DNA from 3 places in the Nocardia sp. NPDC004123 genome. Region 2 is predicted to be linked to each of the others. Evidence: riboswitches for the same ligand, from Rfam matches in the RefSeq annotation. Region 2 holds a riboswitch; each other region holds the start of a gene.
What was found. A riboswitch is a leader RNA that binds a small molecule or an ion and turns the genes downstream of it on or off. The one in region 2 is predicted to bind magnesium.
Positions count from the first base shown of each region.

Region 1: linked by a shared signal. The riboswitch ahead of ACWEQQ_RS13480 (MgtC/SapB family protein) and the one ahead of ACWEQQ_RS19940 (hypothetical protein) in region 2 are both predicted to bind magnesium.
Region 3: linked by a shared signal. The riboswitch ahead of ACWEQQ_RS10865 (NRAMP family divalent metal transporter) and the one ahead of ACWEQQ_RS19940 (hypothetical protein) in region 2 are both predicted to bind magnesium.

Region 1 covers NZ_JBSGGG010000008.1:116,365-123,729, forward strand. Annotated here, with positions in the region: gene ACWEQQ_RS13460 (helix-turn-helix transcriptional regulator) at 1-19, shown strand, start outside; gene ACWEQQ_RS13465 (nitroreductase family deazaflavin-dependent oxidoreductase) at 162-602, shown strand; gene ACWEQQ_RS13470 (SDR family NAD(P)-dependent oxidoreductase) at 726-1,490, shown strand; gene ACWEQQ_RS13475 (AAA-associated domain-containing protein) at 1,492-2,115, opposite strand; gene ACWEQQ_RS13480 (MgtC/SapB family protein) at 2,177-2,890, opposite strand; M-box (ykoK) riboswitch at 3,092-3,267, opposite strand; gene ACWEQQ_RS13485 (MFS transporter) at 3,340-4,560, opposite strand; gene ACWEQQ_RS13490 (ArsR/SmtB family transcription factor) at 4,648-4,989, shown strand; gene ACWEQQ_RS13495 (TetR/AcrR family transcriptional regulator) at 4,986-5,606, opposite strand; gene ACWEQQ_RS13500 (SRPBCC family protein) at 5,667-6,176, shown strand; gene ACWEQQ_RS13505 (TetR/AcrR family transcriptional regulator) at 6,236-6,862, opposite strand; gene ACWEQQ_RS13510 (DUF6221 family protein) at 6,960-7,346, shown strand.
Region 2 covers NZ_JBSGGG010000013.1:46,071-53,435, forward strand. Annotated here, with positions in the region: gene ACWEQQ_RS19930 (NRAMP family divalent metal transporter) at 1-1,314, opposite strand, end outside; gene ACWEQQ_RS19935 (magnesium transporter MgtE N-terminal domain-containing protein) at 1,311-2,651, opposite strand; M-box (ykoK) riboswitch at 2,756-2,936, shown strand; gene ACWEQQ_RS19940 (hypothetical protein) at 3,217-3,633, shown strand; gene ACWEQQ_RS19945 (DUF3558 family protein) at 3,731-4,243, opposite strand; gene ACWEQQ_RS19950 (DUF3558 family protein) at 4,243-4,767, opposite strand; gene ACWEQQ_RS19955 (DNA polymerase domain-containing protein) at 5,069-6,031, opposite strand; gene ACWEQQ_RS19960 (glycosyltransferase 87 family protein) at 6,137-7,365, opposite strand, start outside.
Region 3 covers NZ_JBSGGG010000006.1:202,753-210,117, reverse strand. Annotated here, with positions in the region: gene ACWEQQ_RS10875 (LysR family transcriptional regulator) at 1-340, shown strand, start outside; gene ACWEQQ_RS10870 (hypothetical protein) at 579-854, shown strand; gene ACWEQQ_RS10865 (NRAMP family divalent metal transporter) at 1,029-2,801, opposite strand; M-box (ykoK) riboswitch at 3,143-3,321, opposite strand; gene ACWEQQ_RS10860 (DUF6636 domain-containing protein) at 3,508-3,933, shown strand; partial or broken gene ACWEQQ_RS10855 (molybdopterin-dependent oxidoreductase) at 4,027-6,726, opposite strand; partial or broken gene ACWEQQ_RS10850 (FAD binding domain-containing protein) at 7,003-7,365, opposite strand, start outside.

The DNA.
Region 1 (7,365 bases), on a different contig from region 2:
GCTGGCCTCGCCCGCCTGAGCTCGCCGGCACCGAATCGTGCTCGCGGGCCGCAACCCAGCAATGTTGACCCTGCTCACATTTCTGGTAATGTTTGCAGCGCTAACTCGACTCTAGTGGCCGTCGTAGAAGGCTTCGATGCATCAGGGACAAGGGACAGGCGTTGAACAAGTACGCACTGAAAGATAGCGGGGCCAAACTGATGAACCTCGCCCACCGGGTCGTCCTCACCGTCAGCGGGAACAAACTGCTGGCCAACCCGTTCGGGATGCCGGTGGTCGAATTGCACACGGTCGGGCGGAAGTCGGGGCTGCCGCGCTCGTGCTACCTGACCGCTCCGGTCCATGACGCCGGCCGGGTCGTGCTGGTCGCCTCGAAGGGCGGCGACGACCGGAATCCCGACTGGTACCGCAACCTCCAGGCGCACCCCGATGCCGAACTGGTGATCTACGGCCGACGGCGAAAAGTGCACGCACACACCGCAGATCACAGCGAGCGAGCCGAACTGTGGCCGCAGATCACCTCGGCATACCAGGGCTACGCGAACTACCAGGAGCGAACCACCCGCGAGATCCCGGTCGTCATCTGTGAACTGAGGGACTGACAACGGTCACCACCGGTGGCGCCCTCGCCGCGCCGGCGGGAGCCGTGCCCGGCAAGGTGGTGGTGGCACACCCACGATAACTGCGCACTGTTAACCCATCACGCGGCCCGGCAGGCTGAAGCCATGACACACAACGGGTTCCGGTTCCAGGACAAGGTCGCGCTCATCACCGGCGGCAGCAGCGGGATGGGGCTGGCCGCCGCGCGGCGGCTCGTCGCGGAGGGGGCGTGGGTGGTCGTGACCGGGCGGGACAAGGACCGGCTGGACACCGCGGTGGCCGAGCTGGGGGAGCGGGCGGCCGGGGCGGCCGGAGACGCCACCGAGCCCGAGGATCTCGCGGCGCTGGCGCGGGTGGTGTCCGAGCGGTTCGGGCGGCTGGATGTGGCGTTCGTGAATGCGGGAATCGGTGCGTTCCAACCTGTTTCGGCGGTCACCGGCGACGAGTTCGATCGGGTGGTGGGGATCAACTTCAAGGCCGCGTTCTTCACCGTGCAGCACATGCTGCCGCTGCTGGTCGACGGGGGTGCGATCGTCCTCAACGCCTCCTTCGCCCCGTATCGGGGCGCGCCCGGCGCCGCACTGTATTCGGCGACGAAGGCGGCGGTGCAGAATCTGACGCGGACGCTGGCGGCGGAGTTGGCGCCGCGCGGAATCCGGGTGAACTCGGTCAGCCCCGGCTACATCGACACCCCCGCCTACCGGGCCGAGGCCTCCGCCGACGCGCAGGCCACCGCGGGGTCACGGGTGGCGCTGGGGCGGGTCGGCGACAGCGACGAGGTGGCCGCCGCCGTCGCGTTCCTGGCCTCCGCAGACGCCTCCTACATCACCGGTCAGGACCTGCTCGTCGACGGCGGCCTCACCACGGTGATCCCGTCGGCGATGGTGTGACTCAGGACGCGCGCAGATCGGCGGCGGGATCGGCGGTGATGCGGCCGGAATCGGTGTCGTAGTCGTACAACTCGGCGTAGCGGCCCCAGTCGATGGCCAGCTCCAGCTGGCGGCGGGCGTCGTCGTCGGAGCAGCCGCGCCGCAGCAGATCGAGAATGAAATCCGCGCCCACCGTCTGATCGCTGCTGCCCACCAGCGCCGAGCAGATGGTGCGCACCAGCGGGGCACGCCGGCGGGCCTGCGCGGCGAAAATCGCCTTGCTGGACCGGATGTCGGCATTGGTGAAATTCGCCCCGACATTGGTCAGCATCACGTCACCGGACTCCACCAGCAGCAGACCCAGCAGCGCCGCCGCGTCGACCAGCGGCATCAGGTCGTCGACCTCGAAATTCAGCTCGTCGGCCACCACCGGCAGGTCGGCGCGGCCGTCGTTGCCGTACACCAGCTCCAGCAGACCCGCGATCCCGCCGACCGAGGCATCGGGCAGCGGCACCGCGAACGGCGTCAACGTATCCGCCGGGGCCGCAGCGACTTCGGTGTCACGGCCGGTGAGCAGACCGTAGATCTGATCGACCAGCGTCTCGAACCCCGGCGTGCGGCGGCTGCGCGGGCGCGGCTGCTCCACCGTGATCTCGGCGATTGCGCCGAAGCCACCCCGCGCGACGGATACGACCGCAGCGCGGCGTTCACTCCTCGGCCTCCGCCCGCAGCGGCACCGTGCGCCACCCGACGCTGGTCACCGACGGCTCCAGGCTCAACCGGCTCACCGCGGCCTCCATCTGCCGGTCGTCGCGGCGGTCCCCGGTCAACTCCGCCCGCACCTGCACCCGGCCCGGGGAGGTGTCGTGGCTCGAGATCGACACCAGCCGGAAATCGGTGCGCGTCAGCGACTGCACCAGCAGCGCCCGCACATGCGCCTCGTGCGCGTCGTCGGTGTCGGCGTGGAAGGCGTACAACGCCTCCTGGGCCTCGGCCTCGTCGACACCGGGGCGATCCACCGTGCGCGCCACCGTGCGCAGCGCGGTATTGACCACCACCACCGCCACCGTGCCCGCCACCGCGGTCGAATACATGCCCGCACCCGCGAGCGCACCCACCGCCGCCGCACACCACAGCGTCGCGGCGGTGTTCAGGCCGCGGATATTGAACCCGTCGCGCAGGATCACGCCCGCGCCCAGGAAGCCGATACCCGAAACAATCTGTGCCGCAACACGAGTCGGATCCGCCGAGGCGCCGTTGAAGCCGTGCGCGGACAGCAGCACGAACAAGGTCGCCCCGGCGGCGACCAGCGAATTCGTGCGCAGTCCGGCCATCCGGGCCCGGAACTGACGCTCGAACCCGATCACCGCGCCCAACCCGACACCCGTGCCGAGCCGCAGCAGCATTTCCCACATGGTCATCTCGATCTCCCAGCGGATGACGGCGCACTCCGGACTCGGACGCTACCGGGGTACGGGTAGCGGCCGGGAGATTGCGGGAGTGACACCGAGTGAACGATTGGCTAACGGAACTCGATCCGGTCCATCGGGCACGACCACCACCTCCTCGACGCCACACGCACGCATGCCAGGGGAGTGGGACCGGCGCGACATCGCCGGTACGGGTACCACCCCTCGTAAGACCTTCAGCACTCCACGGCGTGAACCCGCCACGGGCGGCGGGAGCCGGTCGGGGCATCCCCTTAGCTCGGGGAAACCTGTCCTGATCCGGGGCGTCTCTCGACGTTCGGGATCGCCGGCCTGTATCCGTGAAGGAGCCTCAGCTAACGACGGCACCTTGCGACCAGAAGTAAACACCGGCCCGCCGCGATCGGCAACCCGACGTGAGCGCCGTCGCATTCGCGCACCCGCTAGCGTCGCGCCTCGACCGCGACCCGCGCCACCAGCCGCACCACACACAGCACCGCCACCACCGCCGAGAAGATCTGCACCGCAGCCAGCAAACCGGTCGCGCCCGCCAGCAGGCCGACGCCGATGACCGGGCCGCCGCTGCCGCAATAGGCCATCACGAAATAGGTCGACAGCACATCGGCGTGCCGATCGGCCGGCGCGGCCGCATTGATCGCGGTCAATCCCGACAGGAACACCAGGCCGTGACCGGCCCCGGCCAGCACTGTCGCGAACAACAGCAACGGCAGCGAGGAGACCGCCCCCGCGATCGCCAGCAGTACCAGGCCCACCGCCAGCAGCGGGAACCCCGTGAAGTCCAGAGCCCGTTCGGATTTGCCGTAACCCACCAGCTGCGCCACCGCCCACGCCGCGGGCAGCAGCGCGGCCGCCGCGCCGCCGACCACCAGATTCGCACTGCCCGACAGGGTCGCGGCATAGGTCGGGATCAGTGTGAGGAAGACGCCGACCACCGCGAAACCCAGGAACGCGCCCGTGCCCGCGGCCGCGAAGACCGCACCCATCCCGGCCGGGATACTCGGCCGCCGCGGCCGCCACCGGGTGATGGTCGCGGTCTCCGGCAGCGCCGCCACCGCCACCGCGGCCGGGATCAGCAGCGCCAGCTCCACCACGAACGGCGTCACGTAGGGGGCTGGAAGATATTGCGCCAGAACAGCTCCCAGTACCGGGCCCAGGCCCATGCCGCCGGCCGAAGCCACCGCCGACACCAGGGCCGCGCGGCGGCGGTCACCGTGCGGTTCCAGCTCGGTCAGCGCGGCGGTGAGCGCACCCGAGGCCGCCCCGACCGCCAGCCCCTGCAGGATGCGGGCCGCGAACAACCAGACCACCGCGCCGGCCAGCGCGAAACCCAGCGTGCCCAGCGCCGCCAGCGCCAGCGCGGGCAGCAGAATCCGGCGCCGCCCCAGTGCATCCGAGGCAGGGCCGGCGATCAGCAGCGCGGGAATCAGCACCCCCATGTAGACCGCGAACACCAGCGTCATCACCAGCGGTGAGAACCCGAACCGATGCGCGTAGCCGTGATACAGCGGTGTGGCCACATTCGTGCCGGTCAACAGGATCAGCAGCGTGTAGGCGGTGCCCCAGAACCGTGCACCGCTCCCCGGCGGTGAATCCTGCGGGGCGGCCGCGTCTTCGGGGGCTGCGGTGGATTGCTCGACGGTCATGACGTCCTCCCGGCACAGGCATGTTCGACAATTCCGAACATAACAGGATGTTCGGATTTTGTGAACATGTGGACTAGCCTGGACGCCATGGCAAGCCGAACCGCGACCGAACTGGTTCACCCCGCCCGCGACGAACTGCGGTTCACCACCGTGCTGGCCGCCCTCGCCGACCCCGTCCGGCTCACCATCGTCACCCGCCTGGCCGCCGCCGAGAACGGCGAACTGGCCTGCACCACCTTCGACCTGCCGATCAGCAAATCCACCCAGAGCGGGCACTTCAGAACCCTGCGCGAAGCCGGCGTCATCCGCCAGCGCGACGAGGGCACCCGCCGCCTCAACCGCCTGCGCACCGAGGACCTCGAGGCCCGCTTCCCCGGGCTGCTCGACCTGGTCCTCACCCACGGCCGTGGTGCGGCCCTGAGCGTCTAGCCCGAGTCTCGCGGCGACTCCGCGCTGCCCGGCGCCGGTGCGTGCCCGGTCGGACCCGGGGTGGTCAGCACCCGCCAGATCTCGTCGACGTAGGACTCCCAGGCCTCCTGGTCGGCCGGTAGCGTGCCGCGCATCGTCCGCCACAGCTGACCTGTGCCCAGATACGCCGAATACGCCAGTGCCGCACGATGTTTCGCCACCGGGTCGGCGAAACCGAGCCGGGTGAACAGTTCGGCCAGATACGCGATGCGCCGCACAGTGACCCGGGTGAGCACCGGCTCCACCAGCGGATCCGTCGCCCCGGCCAGCAGTACCGCGAGCTTCTCCTGCGGATGCGCCAGCGCCGCGCCCAATAGCGTCCGGAGCCCGACCGCCGGATCGGGTTCGGCCGACACCAGCGCGATCACCGCATCGGTCTCCTCGTGCTCCCAGCGCTGCAGGGCCGCCGCCAGCAACTCGTCCCGATTCGCGAAATGCCAGTAGGCGCTGCCCTTGGTCGCGCCCAGCCGCGCGGCCAGGGGTTCGATGGCGACCGCGCCCACGCCACCCTCGCCGAGCGCCGCCAGCGCGGCCGCGACCCAATCGTCACGGCTGAGCCGTCGCCTCTTCTCCGCCATAGCTCCGTACGGTACCGTATGGAATCGGAACATACGGTACCGTACGGAACGGGTGAGTCGATGATCTGGAACATTCACCAGCGAGAACTGCCGGTGTCGGCGCAGCGGGCCGGTGCCCTGCTCGATGCGGTGGCCGAGCCGGGCAATCCGCTCTGGCCGGGCGAGCACTGGCCGACCCTGATCCTGGACCGGCCGCTGCAGGTCGGCGCGGACGGCGGGCACGGCAGCATCCGCTACGTCTGCACCGCGTACGAACCCGGCCGCGCCGTCGAGTTCACCTTCGCGCCGACCATGCCCTTCGCCGGCACGCACACCTTCGAGATCATCGATCGCGGTGAACGGGGTTGCGTGCTGAGGCATCTCGTCGTCGCGCGGGCCCGCACGCCGCGGGGCCGGCTGCTGTGGAGCCTCGCCATCCGCTGGCTGCACGACGCGGTGCTCGAGGAACTGCTCGATCGCGCCGCGACGGAAATGGGGCACCCGCCCGCCGAACCGGCCCGATGGTCCCCCTGGGTGCGCATACTGCGCCGATCACTCGACCGCGTCCACGCCGCGGTACCGGCCGCCTGATCGGCCGGAACCGAACCCGCTGCGCCGCAAGCGGATCCGGGCGGGGCCAACCGCCCGGGTCAGCCGCGATACACGCCGCGATAGGCGTCGATGGTCTCCACCAGATGGTCGACGATCTGCTCGCGCGTGGCGCGTAGCGTGCCATTGAGCCACGCCGAGAACATGCCCGCATTGCCGCTGGCCATGGTGACCGCCGCCAGCCGGCGCCGCACCGGATCCTCGATATGGGCGAACAGGTGATCCTGGATCAACCGGGTGAACGCGGGCATCACCGCGATCGTCGTCTGCCCCAGCCCGGTCGAGGAATACGGCTCCACCAGAAACAGCCGCGACTTGCGCGGATCCTCGAGCACCTTCGCCACCAGCGTCTCCGACAGCGCGCGATCCCGGTCCGGATCGTCGGCGACCGCGAAGGCCGTCATCGGATCCAGGAACTCCTCGGCGATCTGGCGATAGAGCACATCGAGCAGTTCGTCTCGGCTGGCGAAGGATTCGTAGAAGTAGCGGTCGGTCAGGTTGGCGCGCCGGCACACCGCGCGCATGGTCACCGCGCCCGCCCCGGACTCGCCGATCAGATCCAGTGCGGCCTCGAGCAACGCGGCCCGGCGCGCCTCACGGCGTTCGGTGAGGGTCGTCCCACCCCAGATACGGGGCTCGGCGTCGGAGGGAGGCTGCTCGGTGTGCACCGGGTCAAGAGTAGTGCCCGGTGCCGGGCGGTATCGCACACCCGGCACCGGCGGGCGGATTCGCGGCGATGCCGGCGGTGCCGACTACCGTGGGTGGATGGATATCAGCGCGTTCATCGCGGGCCGCCTCGACAAGCAGCAGGAAGCCGCCGAATTCGCTCTGAAACTCGAGCACGACTTCCAGGACACCGGCCGCGAGATCAAATACGAATGGGTGCGTCACGTGCGCCGCCGCGGCAGCCGCACCGCCCCCTCGTCGGTGTTCCTGCCCGGCGCACCGACACCGAAGGAACTGTTGCGCCACCAGGCGGCGCTGCGGCTGATCCTCGGTCAGCACACCCCCGACACGGGCGGCCATTGCTCGGTGTGCCGGCAGCCCGACTCCCGTGGCGGCCAGGAACCGGCGGCGTGGCCGTGCCCGACCGTCCGCGCGGTGGCCGGCATCTGGTCCGATCACCGCGACTACCCGCTCCCGCGTGATTGATCGGCGCACCGGGCCGAAT
Region 2 (7,365 bases):
CAGCAGCACGCCGACGATGATCGCCGCCACGACGTTCAGCCAGGTGCGATTCACCCACGGCCCGAGCACCTGCGGGTCGTTGCACAGCAGCAGCAGGAACACGCTGGCGCTGGGCAACAGCAGCCCGGCCAGGGCCTGCACGGCGGTGGTGATCAGCCCCAGGGGCGCACCCGGAATCAGCACGATGCCCGCGGCGAGCACCACCATCGCGATATAGGACAGATAGAACTGCCTGGCGTCCTTGAACCCGCGGTGCAGCGAGTGCTTGATGCCGAACACATCGCCGAAGGCGTAGCTGGTGGCGAGGGTGACCGCCGCAGCGCCGATGATCGACGCGTCCAGCAGCACGATCGCGAAGACCGAACCCAGCAGGCGGTGGACCTGGCCCAGCAGGTGCGCGATCTCGCCCGCGTCGACGAACTTCCCGACCGCGTCATTGGCGCGCGCGGCGTAGTCGGCGGTCATCATGAGCGCGGCCGCACCGATCACCACGACGAACGCGCCCAGGGTGGTGTCGGCCCGCTCGTAGCCGATGAACCGCGGGGTGATGCGCTTGTCGACGATATTGGACTGCTGGAAGAACAGCTGCCATGGCGCGACGGTGGTGCCGACGATGGCGATGATCAGCAGCACCGCGTCGGAGGTCCAGCTGCCCTCGACACCGGGCACCACGAAATCCTTTGCGGCGCGGCCCCAGTCGGGATGCGACAGCAACAGCATCGGAATCTGCAGCAGGGTGATCAGGATGAATACGAACATCGCCCGTTCCCACCGCCGGAAGCTGCCGGTGGCCATGATCGCCACCAGCGCCGCGGCCGCCACCGGCACCACGACGTACTTCGAGATGCCGAAATACTCCGCGGCCAGGCTGACACCGATGAACTCGGTCACGATGGTGAGAAAGTTCAGAACGAAGAGATCGCCCACCGAGAACCAGCCCCAGCCGCGGCCGAAGCGCTCGTTGATGAGCCGCGCATGCCCGACGCCGGTGACCGCGCCCAGGCGAACCACCATCTCCTGGTTGACGATCAGTACCGGGATCAACAGCAGCAGCACCCACAGCAGGCTGTAGCCGTAGTTCTGCCCGGCCTGCGCGTAGGTGGCGACACCGCCGGCGTCATTGTCACCGACCATGACGATCAGCCCGGGGCCGATAATGGCCAGCAGCGTCAGCATCCGGGTCTTGAACGTGCGCGAATGCTCGATGTCACCGATCTTGATCTTGCCGAGCGCGCCCTCGATATCGCCCAGGTGCGCCGAATCCAGCACGGCCGACCGACGATTCGCGGAACGGTTCTCCTCGGCATCGGTCATGGCCGTGCCGCGCCGTCCGAGTCGTCGCCGGATCCGGTCGCGACCGGCCGGGCCGGCCGGGGCGCGGGCTCACGACGCCGCCAGTCGTCAGGAATGACATCCTCGAGCACATCGTCGACGGTGACCACGCCGAGCACCCGATCGGCGTCGTCCACCACCGGCACGGCGTACAGGTTGTAATCGGCCATCAACAGGGCGATGTCGGTGATATCGGTCTCGGGCGCGACCCGCACCGGATCGTCGTCCATGAGGCCGGCGACCGGCGTCGCCGGGTCGGCCTGCAGCAGCGCGATCACCGAGACCACGCCCACCAGCCGGCCGGAGTCGAGTACGTGCACTTTCAGCAGGGCCTCCGGCTGCAATGCGTGTGCGGCGGAGACCACCGAAAGCGCCTGTGCCGCCGTAGCGTCCAGCGGACACGAGACGAAGTCGACGTTCATCAGCCCGCCGGCGCTGTCGGGATTGAACCCCATCAGCGTGACGACCTTGACGCGCTGCCCGGGCGGCATCAGGTCGAGCACCCGCCGGCGGCGCGATTGCTTGAGTTCGATGACGGAGTCGGCCGCGTCGTCGGCGCGCATGCGCCCGAGCAGCGCCGCGACTTCCGCATCGGACATGTCGTTGAGCAGGCGGCTGGACTTGTCGGAGTCGAGCTCCTCGAAGACATCCGCCTCCAGTTCAGGGTCGTCGTGCACTTGATCCAGGATCTCGTCCTGCTCGTGCTTGTCCGCGTCCTCCAGCAGGTCGGCGATCTCAGCGGGCTTGAGCCCGCGCAACCGGCTGCTGAGCCGCTGGGTCAGCGACTGCTCATGGCCGATCAGCGGCTCGAACGCCTTCCAATCCCGGGAGGCGTGACCGCCGCCGGACTTGATCAGCCCGAACAGGCGAGCCGGGCGGCGGGTGTCCAGTCGCGCCAGCACCCAGCCCGAACCGGAGTCGTCGGGCACGCCGACCCGATCGAGTTCGACATCGTAGGCGCGCACCAGCTCCACCGCCTCCACATCGATCAGCCGGTGACCCAGGATGTCCGCGCGCAGCAGCACCTCACCCGCACGCCGCTCGAAGGACCGCAGGTCGACCTTGTTGACCGAGAGAACGATGCGATCGGCTCCGAACAGCCGGATACGTTCGGCGGAGACGAACACATCGCGCCCGCCCATCCCGACGACCACGCCGATCACCGGCGGATAGGCTTCGCCACCCGGCAGGCGCACGATGAGGTCGTCCACGCGGCCGATGGTCTCCCCCGACGCGGCGATCACCGGCGCCTTCAGCAACTGCGACAGATGCACCGTCGCAACCGATTCCGGCTTCGACGATACTGTGGGTTCGGTCATATGCGCTCCTGACTCGGCGACCCGGAATTCCGGCGGCCACGGGCGAACATTGCATGTCCGAATTTGACGAATCAATCCTCTACTGCCAGACTTTGCGGCGTCAATCAGCACCTCGCTAGGCGAGGCTCCTGTACGAACACAGGCCACTGATCCGACGACGTCGAGAGACGCCCAGGGTTAGGACAGGTTTCCCCGGATTAAGGGGTCACCCGAAGTGGCTTCCCAACGTCATTGTCATTGGGGATACGTCGTACAGTGCCGAAGCTCTGACGAGAGGGGTGCTCGCCCTCCGGCCTGCTGCCGTGGCGACTCCTCGGGTGCACCCTGGTCAGCGCCCTCGTGCGCTCCGGCCGCAAGGAGGTGAGGACGACCCATGACCCCCGGCGATAGTCCGTATCCGAGTGATCCGTTCCACTCACCCGTTTGCGGGTGGAAACACGCCACACGACTCTGACCTTTCACCACACCACGCACGATGCGTATCCCCATGACGCGGCCGTGTAATACGTGCTGGCCTTTCCACCCTCATTCGAAATCATCCACCCAGAATTTCGGAGGTTCGCCAATGAGGAAAATCACCGCGTACACCCTGGCCGCCACCGTCCCCGCCCCTGCCCTGTCCGCGCCGGTGCCGAAGACCGTCGCGAGCCAGGCCGACCAGGATGCCGCGTTCGCCGCGGCGGTCAACCAGTTCGGTCTGGCCACCTCGATGGGCACCCTGATCGGCACCCTCATCGGCGGCGCGGCCGGTTGCGCCATCGGCGCCGCGGGCGGCGCCATCGCCGGCGTCACGGTCATGTCGGTGCCGACCGGCATCGCGGGCGGCCTCACGGGCGCCGCCATCGGCATTCCGCTGGGTGCGGCGGCCGGTCTGGTGCTGACCGGCGTACCCGCCGCCATCGCGGTCGGCATCGGCCTGGCCCAGCGCCTGTCCGCGCCCGACTCCACCCCGGCTCCCGCCGGCGCGGCGCCTGCCGTCTAGCGGGCGAGTGCGATTGTTTCGGTGAAACCCGTTGCGGCGATGAGGGTCTCGACCCTCACCGCCGCTGTCTTCTTGTCCGGCAGCAGGTTGGGAACGGTCACACACCGTCTACCGAGAGGGTGGCCTGCATGAGAGTCATGGCCCCCGCGCACGGGTCCGGTTGCGCCGCGTGGTCGCGGTTCTGGACCCACCAGGTGACGGTGCCGGTGTCGGAGGCGGTCACGGCGCAGGTGCTCGGATCCTTCGGGTCACGCCAGTACATGCCGCCGAAGTGCTTGATCACCAAACGCTCGACCTGATAACCGAATTGATCAGCGATCTGGACCTCACGGCTCAGGGTGTCGTTCTCCAGCCAGGCGTAGGTGATGTCGACCGCACCGCCGTTCGGACTGGTGGCGGTCCAGTTGCAGATGGTGGGGGCGCTCTGCTGTCTGATGCCCGAGACGTGCAGGTTGCTCGCGATCTTCTGATCCTCCAGCGGGCCGCAGCCGGCCAGCAGGTTCGGGGCGTCGGCGGCGCGCACGGGCGATTCCTTCGGACCCTGCGAGCACCCCGAGAGTGCGGCGATCAGTAAGGCCGCCAAGGCGATTGGCGTTCGAACCCGACGCATTACCCCTGCCCGGCCTTCGTCAGAGTGGACGCCGCCAGCTGTTCCAGTCCCTTGCAGGGCTCCTTGGCGGTCTCGGTAATCGCGGCCCGCTCCGACCAATCGATGAAATCGCTGTCCCCGAACGGAAGTGCCACCTCGCACGACTGCGGCCCCTGCCATTCGATGCCGGATTGCCCGCCCACCTGAACGTCGGACGGGCGCGCGTCGGTGATCTGAGTCCGCCGGTCCGCGAGCGGACTGCCCCGGAACCAGTGGAATACCACCGCGTAGTCACCGCCCGCGGGCCGCTGCCATGCACATCCCAGCGGATTCACCGCCACTCGCTGCAGCCCATTGAGCCCGGTCGCCTGGCCGACATCGGCATCGGCCACCCCGCCGCACAGTCCGATGGTGTTCGGTGCCGGCATCACCGCCGCCCTGGATGTGGTCGTCGCCGGGGCCGCCCGTTGATTCGACGAGCCGCCGCAGCCCGCGATCGCCGCCCCGATCAGGGCGATCCCCGCCACCGCGCCTGCCGCTCTCATCACGCCGACCAGCGTAGGCGAACCGCCCGAATCATGCGATCGGCGACGCGGCGGACGATTTGTGACTTTCCGATATTCGGCGACGCACCTGCCACTCGCCTATTTCCGCGTGCCTTTCTCGAATGGATGCGGATTCATCCATGACTCTCGAACTCACCATTCCGGATCGTCCCGCGACGATCGTCTGGCCGGCCGAATTCGGGCCCGCCACCCTCATGGGCCTGGCCGGCCTGAGCCGGGTGCTCGTGCTGCCGGTGGTGTCCACCGTGGTGTGGGTGCCGGTCGGCGTGCCTGGCCTGAGTCAGTTCTCACGGCGGGCGCGGGCGCGGCGCTTGCCCTCGTGCATGGCCTGCACCCGCGCCACCGGGATGGTGTGTCCCTCGGCGATGAGATCGGCTGGGAGAGATTGGGGTTCGGGCATGGCCTCGGCCCAGGGATCGCGGTCGCCGAGCATCTTGGCCGCCGTGCGAATCGTGAAATCGTGCGGGTCGATGTCGGGCAGGTCCGCCCAGACGACCGGGAACGAGACGGTCGCGCCCGGGCGAATCCGCGGGCTGTAGACCGACACCACCGTCGCGCCGCCGGCGCGGGTCGAATCGAGAAAGACCTTGCCGCCCCGGTCTTCTCGAATGAACGCCGTGGTGGCGAGCTGCGGATCGAGCCGCTCGGCACGCGCGGCGATCGCCCGGGTCGCCGCCGCGGCATCCTCGAGATCGACGCCCGGCACCACCGGGACGAAGATGTGCACGCCCTTGGAGCCACTGGTTTTCACCGCGCCCGCCAGCCCGTCCGCCGCCAGCGCTTCCCGAATGAGCTGCGCGGCCCCGACCACCTGGGCGAAGGGCTGATCGGGCGCCGGGTCGATATCCAGCACGAGATGCGTTGGGCTGCCGGAATAGTCGGCGAGACCCGCCGCGTACAGCAGTGTCACGTGGTACTCCACCGCGCGCTGATTGCCGAACCACAGCAACGTCCGCACGTCATCGCAGAGCGCGTAGGACACCTCCCGTTTCGAGCTGCCCGCCCACAGCGTCACCCGCCGCACCCACTCCGGTGTGTACTTGGGCAGGTTCTTCTGCATGAACGGCTCCTGCCCCGGCCGCACCCGCACCACCGACAGCGGCCGCTCCCGCAATGACGGCACCATCCGCTCGCCGATCGCCTCCAGGTAGTCGATCAAATCGCCCTTGGTGGCCTCTGCCCCGTCGAACAAGGGACTGTCGAGACTGGAGAACTTCAGCCCGGCCCGCACGTCATCGCCCATCGGCCCACCATGCGCCACACCCGTACCGCCGTCAACCATCCCGGCCGTGGCAGCCGCGGCGCAGTACCGCGAGCTGATACCGGAAATGATGAAACAGGAAGGGGCCTAACGGACCAGCGCACCAACCGCATGGTTCTGGTCGACCGGCTGCACACGCCGGGTGCTGAGCAGGAACAGCGCCACCAGCAGCACGCTGAACCAGACGTAGGTGTTGCCGATCAGGTGCTGCCAAGGCGTCCAGTGCGATTCGCGATGTTCACCGTCCGGGAGCCAGTTCTGCGGGCCGATCACGAAGATCGCGGCCGTGATCGCGGTGACCAGGTACCAGCCCGCGGCACGGCGCCAGGGCAACCGGGTCGCGTATCCGAGCATCGCCAGCAGGGCCGGGGCGATCCAGATCCAGTGGTGCGACCAGGAGATCGGGGACACCAGCAGCGTGAAGACCGCGTTGATCCCGAGGGCCAGCGGCGGGAAGTCCACCGCGCGGCGCATGGCGGGCACCACCAGCGCCAGCAGTGCGGCGCTCAGCACCAGCCACAGAATCGTGAGCAGTGGCTTGTGGATCTCGAACCGAGCCAGCACCGCCTGAATCGACTGATTGGTATGGAATGCCGAACCGCTGAGCCCCGACACATTGCCCAACCCGCCGAACCAGTACTTCACCGACGCCTGCGGCAATACGGCAAAGGTCAGCGCGGTCGCGACGGCACCGGTGATCGCGGCCGTGACGGCGGCCTTGTAATCACGGCGAATCAGGAAGTAGAGGATGAACGCGGCCGGCGTCAGCTTCACCGCGGCCGCGATGCCGATCAGCATGCCGCGCCGCCACTTCGGCTTCTCCGTCAGGCAGTCGGCCACCACGAGCACCATCAGCAGCAGATTGACCTGCCCGAAATCCAGCGTCGAGTGGGTCGGCTCCAGCAGCAGGGCCAGCGGCGTGGCGCAGGCGGTCACCCACAGCCCGAGCCGCTGCCGGCTCTCCCCCGGCCACACCCGCAGCGCCACCAGATAGAACGAAATCGCCAGCGCGGCCACTGAGGTCACGAAGAACCCGGTGCGAGCCACGTCCCAGGGCAACGCCGCGAACGGCGACAGCACCAGCGCGGAGAACGGCGGATAGATGAAAGGCAGCCCGATCCCGATCGTGGTCTGCGGCAACTGCCCGTACATATCCCCGCCGTGCCATAGCGTCTGCACGCCCAGCCGATACACCTGCAGGTCGATGAACCCACCGGTGATCTGCTTGAACGGCCACACGGGCAGCATCAGGCACAGCGCGGTGGAGGCCACACACAACGCCGGAACCAGCCACATCACCCGCCCGAAACGGCGGG
Region 3 (7,365 bases), on a different contig from region 2:
GGCCGAACTGGCGCGCAGCCCGCTCATCTATCGCGAACCCGGATCGGGCACCCGGAACTCCTTCGAGCGTGCCATGACCGCCGGAATGCCGGGCTGGGAGCCGAATGTCGCGCTGGAGCTGTCCTCGACCACTGCGATCAAGACCGCCGTCGCCGACGGCATCGCGCCGGCCGTGCTGAGTTCCCTGGCGGTGGCCACCGAACTGGCCGAGGGGATCCTGATGTCGCCCACGGTGACCGGTCTGGATCTGGAAAGACAGCTGCGTGCGGTATGGCCGATCGGACAGAAGCCGACCGGTCCGGCGCGCGATTTGTATGCCATTGCGCGCCGCCCACTCTGAATCGCCCGCGGGAGTCTTCGGGGGAGTTGCGCGCCATTCCGGGGGGTTTTGTCCGAAGTGTTGACAGAGTGACGCCCATCACCATAGTGTTCCGGCGCAGGCCCACCGAATTTCCGAAGGGCCGTCGCTGCCTGCACATTTCTCTCGCCATTACAATGTCTTCGCTGAATTCGCAGCCCGAAGACACAAGTGCGCCAACGCCTCCCCGTGGGCGTTATCAAAGGGTTATGGTCACGGCATGGTGCGAACCGCCGCCGCTACCGCAGACCCGGATGAGCCACACATTCCGGCCACTGCTTCGCGGCCAAAGCTAGAGGTTGTTCCCGAATCGCCTGACCCCGAAGCGTCACAGCCCCACTCCTTCGGCGCACACGTCCTGAGCCCGGCCGATATCGCGCGACTCCCGTCCTCGGCCCGGCACCGCATCGCAGCCTTCATCCACCTGCAGGTGGCAACCCTGGAGGAGTGGCCAGAGCCGGTTCTGCCCCCCATTCCCGATCTCGACGATCTCTGACGGTCGTGCACCCCGGGTATTCCCCGAACCGGATTCGTCCAAACCTGTGTGGTGCCTTCCGATTTCATCCCGCACACTGCTGAGCCTCATCGAAAACGTGAGCTTCATCGAAAACGGCCGCAGCCCAAGCGCATCGGTGACGATGTCCAGGAACTGCGGCCGCGCCGTGGTTGATCAGCCGCCGATGGACTGGAAGATCTTGACGCCCACCAGGATCACCGCGAGCAGCAGGTAGCCGCGCAGGGCGACCATGCCCACCGTGCGCGCCGTGGAGAACGCCGGTCGCGCCAGGGTGTCGAGCGCAGGGGTGCGCCAGGTGTCGCGGTCCGCCTCCAGAATGGCCTTGCGTTCGGCCTTGGTGAGGCGAGTGGAGTCCAGCTCCTCCACCTGATCCGGATCCAGTCCGCCGAGCTCGGCCGCGGTCCGCTCGGCCCGGCGACGCCGGCCGCGCTGCCAGGCGATGAGCATGCCCGCCCCGCCCAGGACGCCGACCAGCGCGCCCGCGCCGAAGCCGATTTCGAGGGTCGTGGTGGTCAGGTCCGGGAAGAAGGTGGCCGCGGTCAGCGCGAGCGACAGCAGCACCAGCGACCAGACGATGACCCCGGCGACAATGTTCTGCCTGACCGTGTTCACCCACGGGCCGAGCACGGCCTTGTCATTGCAGAGCAGGACCAGGAACACCGTCGCCGAGGGCAGCAGCACCCCGGCCAGCGCCTGCACCCCCTGGGTCAGCAGGCCCAGCACGTGATCGGGGCTGAACGACACCGCGGCGGCGACGCCGAGCAGCGCCGCGTATCCGAGATAGAAGGCCGGCGCCTCGGAGACCTTCCAGTGCAGCGAGTGCCGCCGGCCCAGGGTGTCGCCGAGGGCGTAGGTGGTGGCCAGGCCGACGGCATTGGCGCCGATGAGCGAGGCGTCCAGCAGCAGGATGGCGAAGAGCGCGCCGGCGGTGGTGCCCACGTGGTCGTGCAGCGCGTGGGCGACGGCCCCGGCATCGGTGAAGCTGCCGGCCGCGGCCGTGCCCGCGAGGCCGAAGGTGGTCGCCGCCATGATGGCGACCGCGCCGACCATGACCACGACGATGCCGACCCACAGGTCGATGCGCTCGTAGCGGATCCAGCGGGGAGTGATGCGCTTGTCGACGATATTGGACTGCTGGAAGAACAGCTGCCACGGCGCGACCGTGGTGCCCACGATGGACACGATGAGCAGTAGCAGCGTCGAGTTCAGCCCGCCCGGGAAGGACGGCAGGAATCCGTGCGCGACCTGGGATGCCTTGGGGTGCACCAGGAATGCCAGCGGGAACATGACGATGTTCAGCGCGATCAGCCCGAACAGGAACCGCTCCCAGCGCCGGAACGAACCGCCGGCCACCATGGCGAACAGCGCGACCGCGGCCAGCGGCACGGCGACGCCCTTGGGCAGCCCGAAGTAGTTGAGCGCCATGGAGACACCGATGAACTCGGTGACGATGGTGAGCGCGTTCACGATGAACAGGTCGCCGACGCTGAACGCGCCCCAGAACTTGCCGAAGCGGTCGAAGATCAAGCGCGCGTGGCCGACTCCGGCGACCGCGCCGAGACGGACCACCATCTCCTGGTTCACGTAGAGCACCGGGATCAGCAGCACCAGGGTCCAGACCAGCGCCATGCCGTAGTTCTGTCCGGCCTGCGCGTAGGTGGCCACGCCACCGGCATCGTTGTCGCCGACCATGACGATCAGGCCGGGCCCGATGATGGCCAGCAGCATGCGGAAACGCTGGCGGCGGGAACGGCCTTCGAGGGTGTCGTGCCGGCCGATGGAGCCGAGCGCGCCGACGATATCGCCGACATGCGCGCTGTCCATGACGGCGCCGGTGGGGTGGACGTCGGCGGCGGGCCGGCCGGCTGCGGCGGGCACGGCGACGGTGGAGGTGCGGCGGCTGGAGCCGTTCGCGAAGAAGGCCATGGCCTGTCCCTCGCTTTCGATCATCAGGTGTGCGGGCGTGCGGAATACGCCCGGCCGCCGAGCGAGTTCGGGCACGGATCGACCGGCCCGGGGCACGCGCGGGCTACCGACCGGCGGTGGAACGCCGGGCACGCCTGTGCGGGAAACGGGTCAGCCGGTGACCGGAATGCGGCAAGCCGGGGACGTCTGAAGAGTGAAATCCGTACTCGGATACGGACTATCGCCGGAACTCATTGTTCGTCCCTCACCTCCTTGCCGCCGGGACGTACGTGGACGTCACTACATCGGGTGTCGCATCGCGCACAGCAGGAGGGATCTGGGCTTCGCGCGAGGGCGCGGACCCTGCACCCCTCTCGTCAGAGCTTCGGCACTGCACGACGTATCCGGGGGCTCGCGACCCGGGAAGCCACTTCGGATCACCCCTTAATCCGGGGTGATCTGTCCTAACCCTGGGCGTCTCTCGACGTCGTCGGATCAGTGGCCTGTGTTCGTACAGGAGCCTCGCCTAGCGAGGTGCTGACTGGGCAATGGTGAGCCCGGTCGTTCCGCTTGTCAAATCCGGGCCGGTCGGTTCCTCATAATCCCTTGTGCCCCACCCGATCCGGCCAGGGCAACTCCGTGGCAAACCTTCCTGGCCACCCGGTCCGTTATCGCATCCGGCGGTGGCGACGATCAACCGGTAAACCTGCCGAACCGGGGAGTCGACATGCAATTTCCGATCCGTGTCCTGACCGCGGCCGCCGCCCTGATCGCCGTGTCCACGCTGGGCCCGGCGATCGCCCAGGCGGCACCGCCCGACTTCGTGCAGTTCCGCACGCCGTCGGGAAACATCGGCTGCCTCGTCTCCGCGACCACCGCGGCCTGCGAGATCTCCCAGCACGACTACGCCACCCCGCCCCGGCCGGAGAACTGCCACCTCCAGTACGGCGACCGCTTGGTCCTGGAGAGCACCGGCGTCGTCGACTTCCACTGCCACGGCGACCGTCTGGTCGAATCCACCGCGGCGGTCCTCGACTACGGCACGAACGTCACCGTCGGCGGCCTCACCTGCCTGAGCACCACCGACTACGTCGAATGCGCCGGGGCGGGCCACGGCTTCCGCCTCTCCCGCCAGGCCTACACCATCGACTGACGGGCCCTACGGCTTTCGATAGTCGGTGAGCAGGGCCAATTCGGCGCGGCTGGGCGTGGCCGCGCGGACCGGGAGGCGGGTCCGCCGATGGTGCAGGGCCTGCCAGATGCGGTCCCGGGTGAGCGGCAGGTCCGTGAAGCGGATGCCGGTGGCGTCGCGGAGGGCATTGGCCAGGGCGGGGGCCACCGGGCTGAAGGGGCTCTCGCTCATGGACTTCGCGCCCAGCGGGCCGATCTCGTCCGAGGTACGCATGAAGGTGACCTCGGTGCGGGGCACATCGGCGAAGGCGGGCAGACGGTAGCGGCGGAAGGCCACGGTGGCGACCGCGCCGTGCTCGTCGAGGCGGACATTCTCGAACAGGGTCGCGCCGAGCGCCTGGGCGACACCGCCTTCCACCTGGCCGCGGCACTGCATCGGGTTGATCACCCGGCCGGCGTCGGCGGCGTGCACGCTGCGCAGGATGCGCAGTTCGCCGGTATCGGGGTCGACCGCCACCTGGAACAGCTGCGCATTGAAGGCGACCGAGCGGGGCGTGCCGCCCCAATGACCGTCTGCGGCAAGGGATTCCCCGGACTCGGCCGACAACGTGTGCAGCGCCTGCAGGGAGATGTCGCGATTGCCGCAGCGCACCGAGTCCGCGCCGAGCTCGCAGTCCTCGGCGGCAACGCCGAGATGTGTTGCGGCGGTGGCACACAACGCGGCGGCGAGCTTGCGCGCCGCGTCCAGCACCGCCTTGCCCGCCACCACGGTGCCGGTGGACCCGAACGCGCCCGTGTCGTGGCGGACCACATCGGTATCGGACTGGCGGATGGCGATGCGGTCGGGGACGGTGGCCAACTCCTGCGCCGCGATCTGCCGGTGCACGGTCGTGGTGCCGTTGCCGAATTCCGCGGTGCCCACCGCCAGGTCGTAGCAACCATTGGGCAGCAATGTGATCCGGGCGTCGGCGTAGTGGCCGCCGGGTGGTCCGGTAGCGATCATGGACAGGGCGGTGCCGCTGCCGGTCAGCCAGCCCGGCGGGGCCGGTGGGAACGGTTCGGTCAGGGCCCGGCGGATGATGCCGAAGCACTGGTCCAGGCCGTAGCTGGCGATGTGCAGATCCTCCTCGTGGCCGCCGGGGGTCACCATGGGCTCGCCGGGGCCGATCATATTGCGCTCGCGGAACACCAGCGGGTCGAGGTGGACCCGGCGGGCCAGCTCGTCCATCACCGACTCCATGGCGAACACCACCTGCCCGAGCCCGTAGCCCCGGAAGGCCCCGGCCGGAACGGTATTGGTGTAGACCGAATATCCGTCGACCTTCTTGTTCGGGCAGCGGTACACCGCCATCGACTCACCGACGGCATGGAACAGCACTGCCGGACCGTGGTTTCCGTACGCGCCGGTATTGGAGACCACCCGCGCCTGCAGGGCCGACAACCGGCCGTCCGCGCGGGCGCCCGCCTTGATGTGCACCGTGAACGGATGCCGGGTGGTCGCACCGTAGAACTGTTCCGCGCGTGTGTATTCCAGCTTCACCGGCCGCCGCAATCGCAGGGCCGCCAGCACCACGATGTCCTCGACCAGCATCTCCTGCTTGCCGCCGAAACCGCCGCCGACCCGGCCCGCCACCACCCGGACCCGGTCGAGCGGCAGATCGTAGAGCGCGCACAGGGCGCGGCGGGTCAGGAACGGCGTCTGGGTGCTGGAGCGGACGGTGAGGCGGCCGTCGTCGTCGAACCACGCCACCGCACCGTGCGTCTCCAGGCTGGCGTGCTGGACGCGCTGGGTCCGGAAGGTCTGTTCGTAGACCACCGCCGCCGCGGCGAAGCCGGCTGCGACATCACCGATCTCGCCGTGCACCTCGCCGACCACATTGCTCTCGGGCCGGGCGATACGGGCCGTCGCGGCGTCCTTGTCGTGCACGATCGGCGCACCCGGGCGCATGGCCGCCTCGGGATCGAGCACCGACGGCAGCACCCGATAGTCGACGCGGATGCGACGGCAGCCCTCCTCCGCGGCGGCCTCGCTGTCGGCGACGACCGCCGCCACCCGCTGGCCGACATAGCGGACCACATTGTCGAGCACCCGGGTGTCGTCCGGATCCTCCTCGGGATGCTCGTGGCGGGCGCTCGAATAGTGGCGGTCGGGCGCGTCGCGATGCGTGAGGACCGCCGCGACGCCCGGCACCGAAAGTGCCTCGGACACATCGATATCCATGATCCGGGCATGCGCGTGCGGCGACCGCAGCAGCTTCATGTGCAGCAGCCCGGGCACCTCGATGTCGAAGGTGTAGCGCGCGGTCCCGGTGACCACCTGCGGGCCCGCGGGCGCGCCGAGATTGCTGCCCACGGCCGCGCCCGCCGCCGCATCCTCGATGTGGCGGACACCGCGCACGGCGTCCTCGATCGCGCGGTATCCGGTGCAGCGGCACAGGTTGCCCTTGAGCGCGCGCGGCAGATCGGCGCGCTGCTCGTCGTCGAGGGCGGCGGTCGTCATGAGGAAGCCCGCTGTGCAGAAACCACATTGGAAGCCCTGGGCAGCCAGAAAGCGCTGCTGCACCGGATGCAGCTCGCCGTCACGGGCCAGTCCCTCCACCGTGGTGACCGCCCGGCCCTCGGCGCGGAACGCCGGGTAGAGGCAGCTGTGCACCGGCGCGCCGTCGACGTGCACCGTGCACGCGCCGCAGTCGCCCGCGTCGCAGCCCTTCTTCACCCCGAACCAGCCCTGCTCGCGCAGATAGGTGCGCAGGCATTGACCCGGGCGCGGCTGCGCGTCGAAAGTCTCACCGTTGACCTGGATTTCGAAACTCATGCCAGTTCCTCGCGAATTTCCTCCGCCAGGCGGAAAGTCATGTGCCTGCGCCACTCCGGCAGCCCGTGAATGTCGTCGAACCAGGCGTCGCCGGGCACGGTGCGCTCGATGGCCGCGGCCAGCCCGTTGCGGGTGGGCGGCTGCGGGAAGTAGACCCGGAACGGGCGCGTGGTCGACGCCGTGATGGTCAGGCGCAGCGCGCCGGGCCAGCGCCGCGGCGGGCAGGGTCACCGAACGCAGTAGCTCGCCCGGCCGCAGCGCATTGGCTCCGGCGCCGGTCACGAAGTCCGCGACCGGCAGTCGCCGCTCGGCGCCGGTGCCCGAGCGCAGCAGGCACACGCCGTCCAGGGCCGCGGTGAGGGAGATGAGCGGACCGGCCGGGAGCGAATTGCACAGGTTCCCGCCGACGGTTGCCATGTTCCAGATCTTGAACGAGGCGAGGAAGGCATGGCAGCACTCGCGGAACAGGGGACGGTCGGTGCCCCGGAAGAGCTGGGCGACCGTGCAGGTCGCGGCGATCTCCAGCCCGCCGTCCGGCAGGCGGCGCAGGGGAGTCCAGCCGGTCCGGCTCAGGTCGACCAGGCGGCGCAGCTGCGGCTGCGGCTCCGAGAACAGGTAGGTGCCACCGCCGAGCCACGC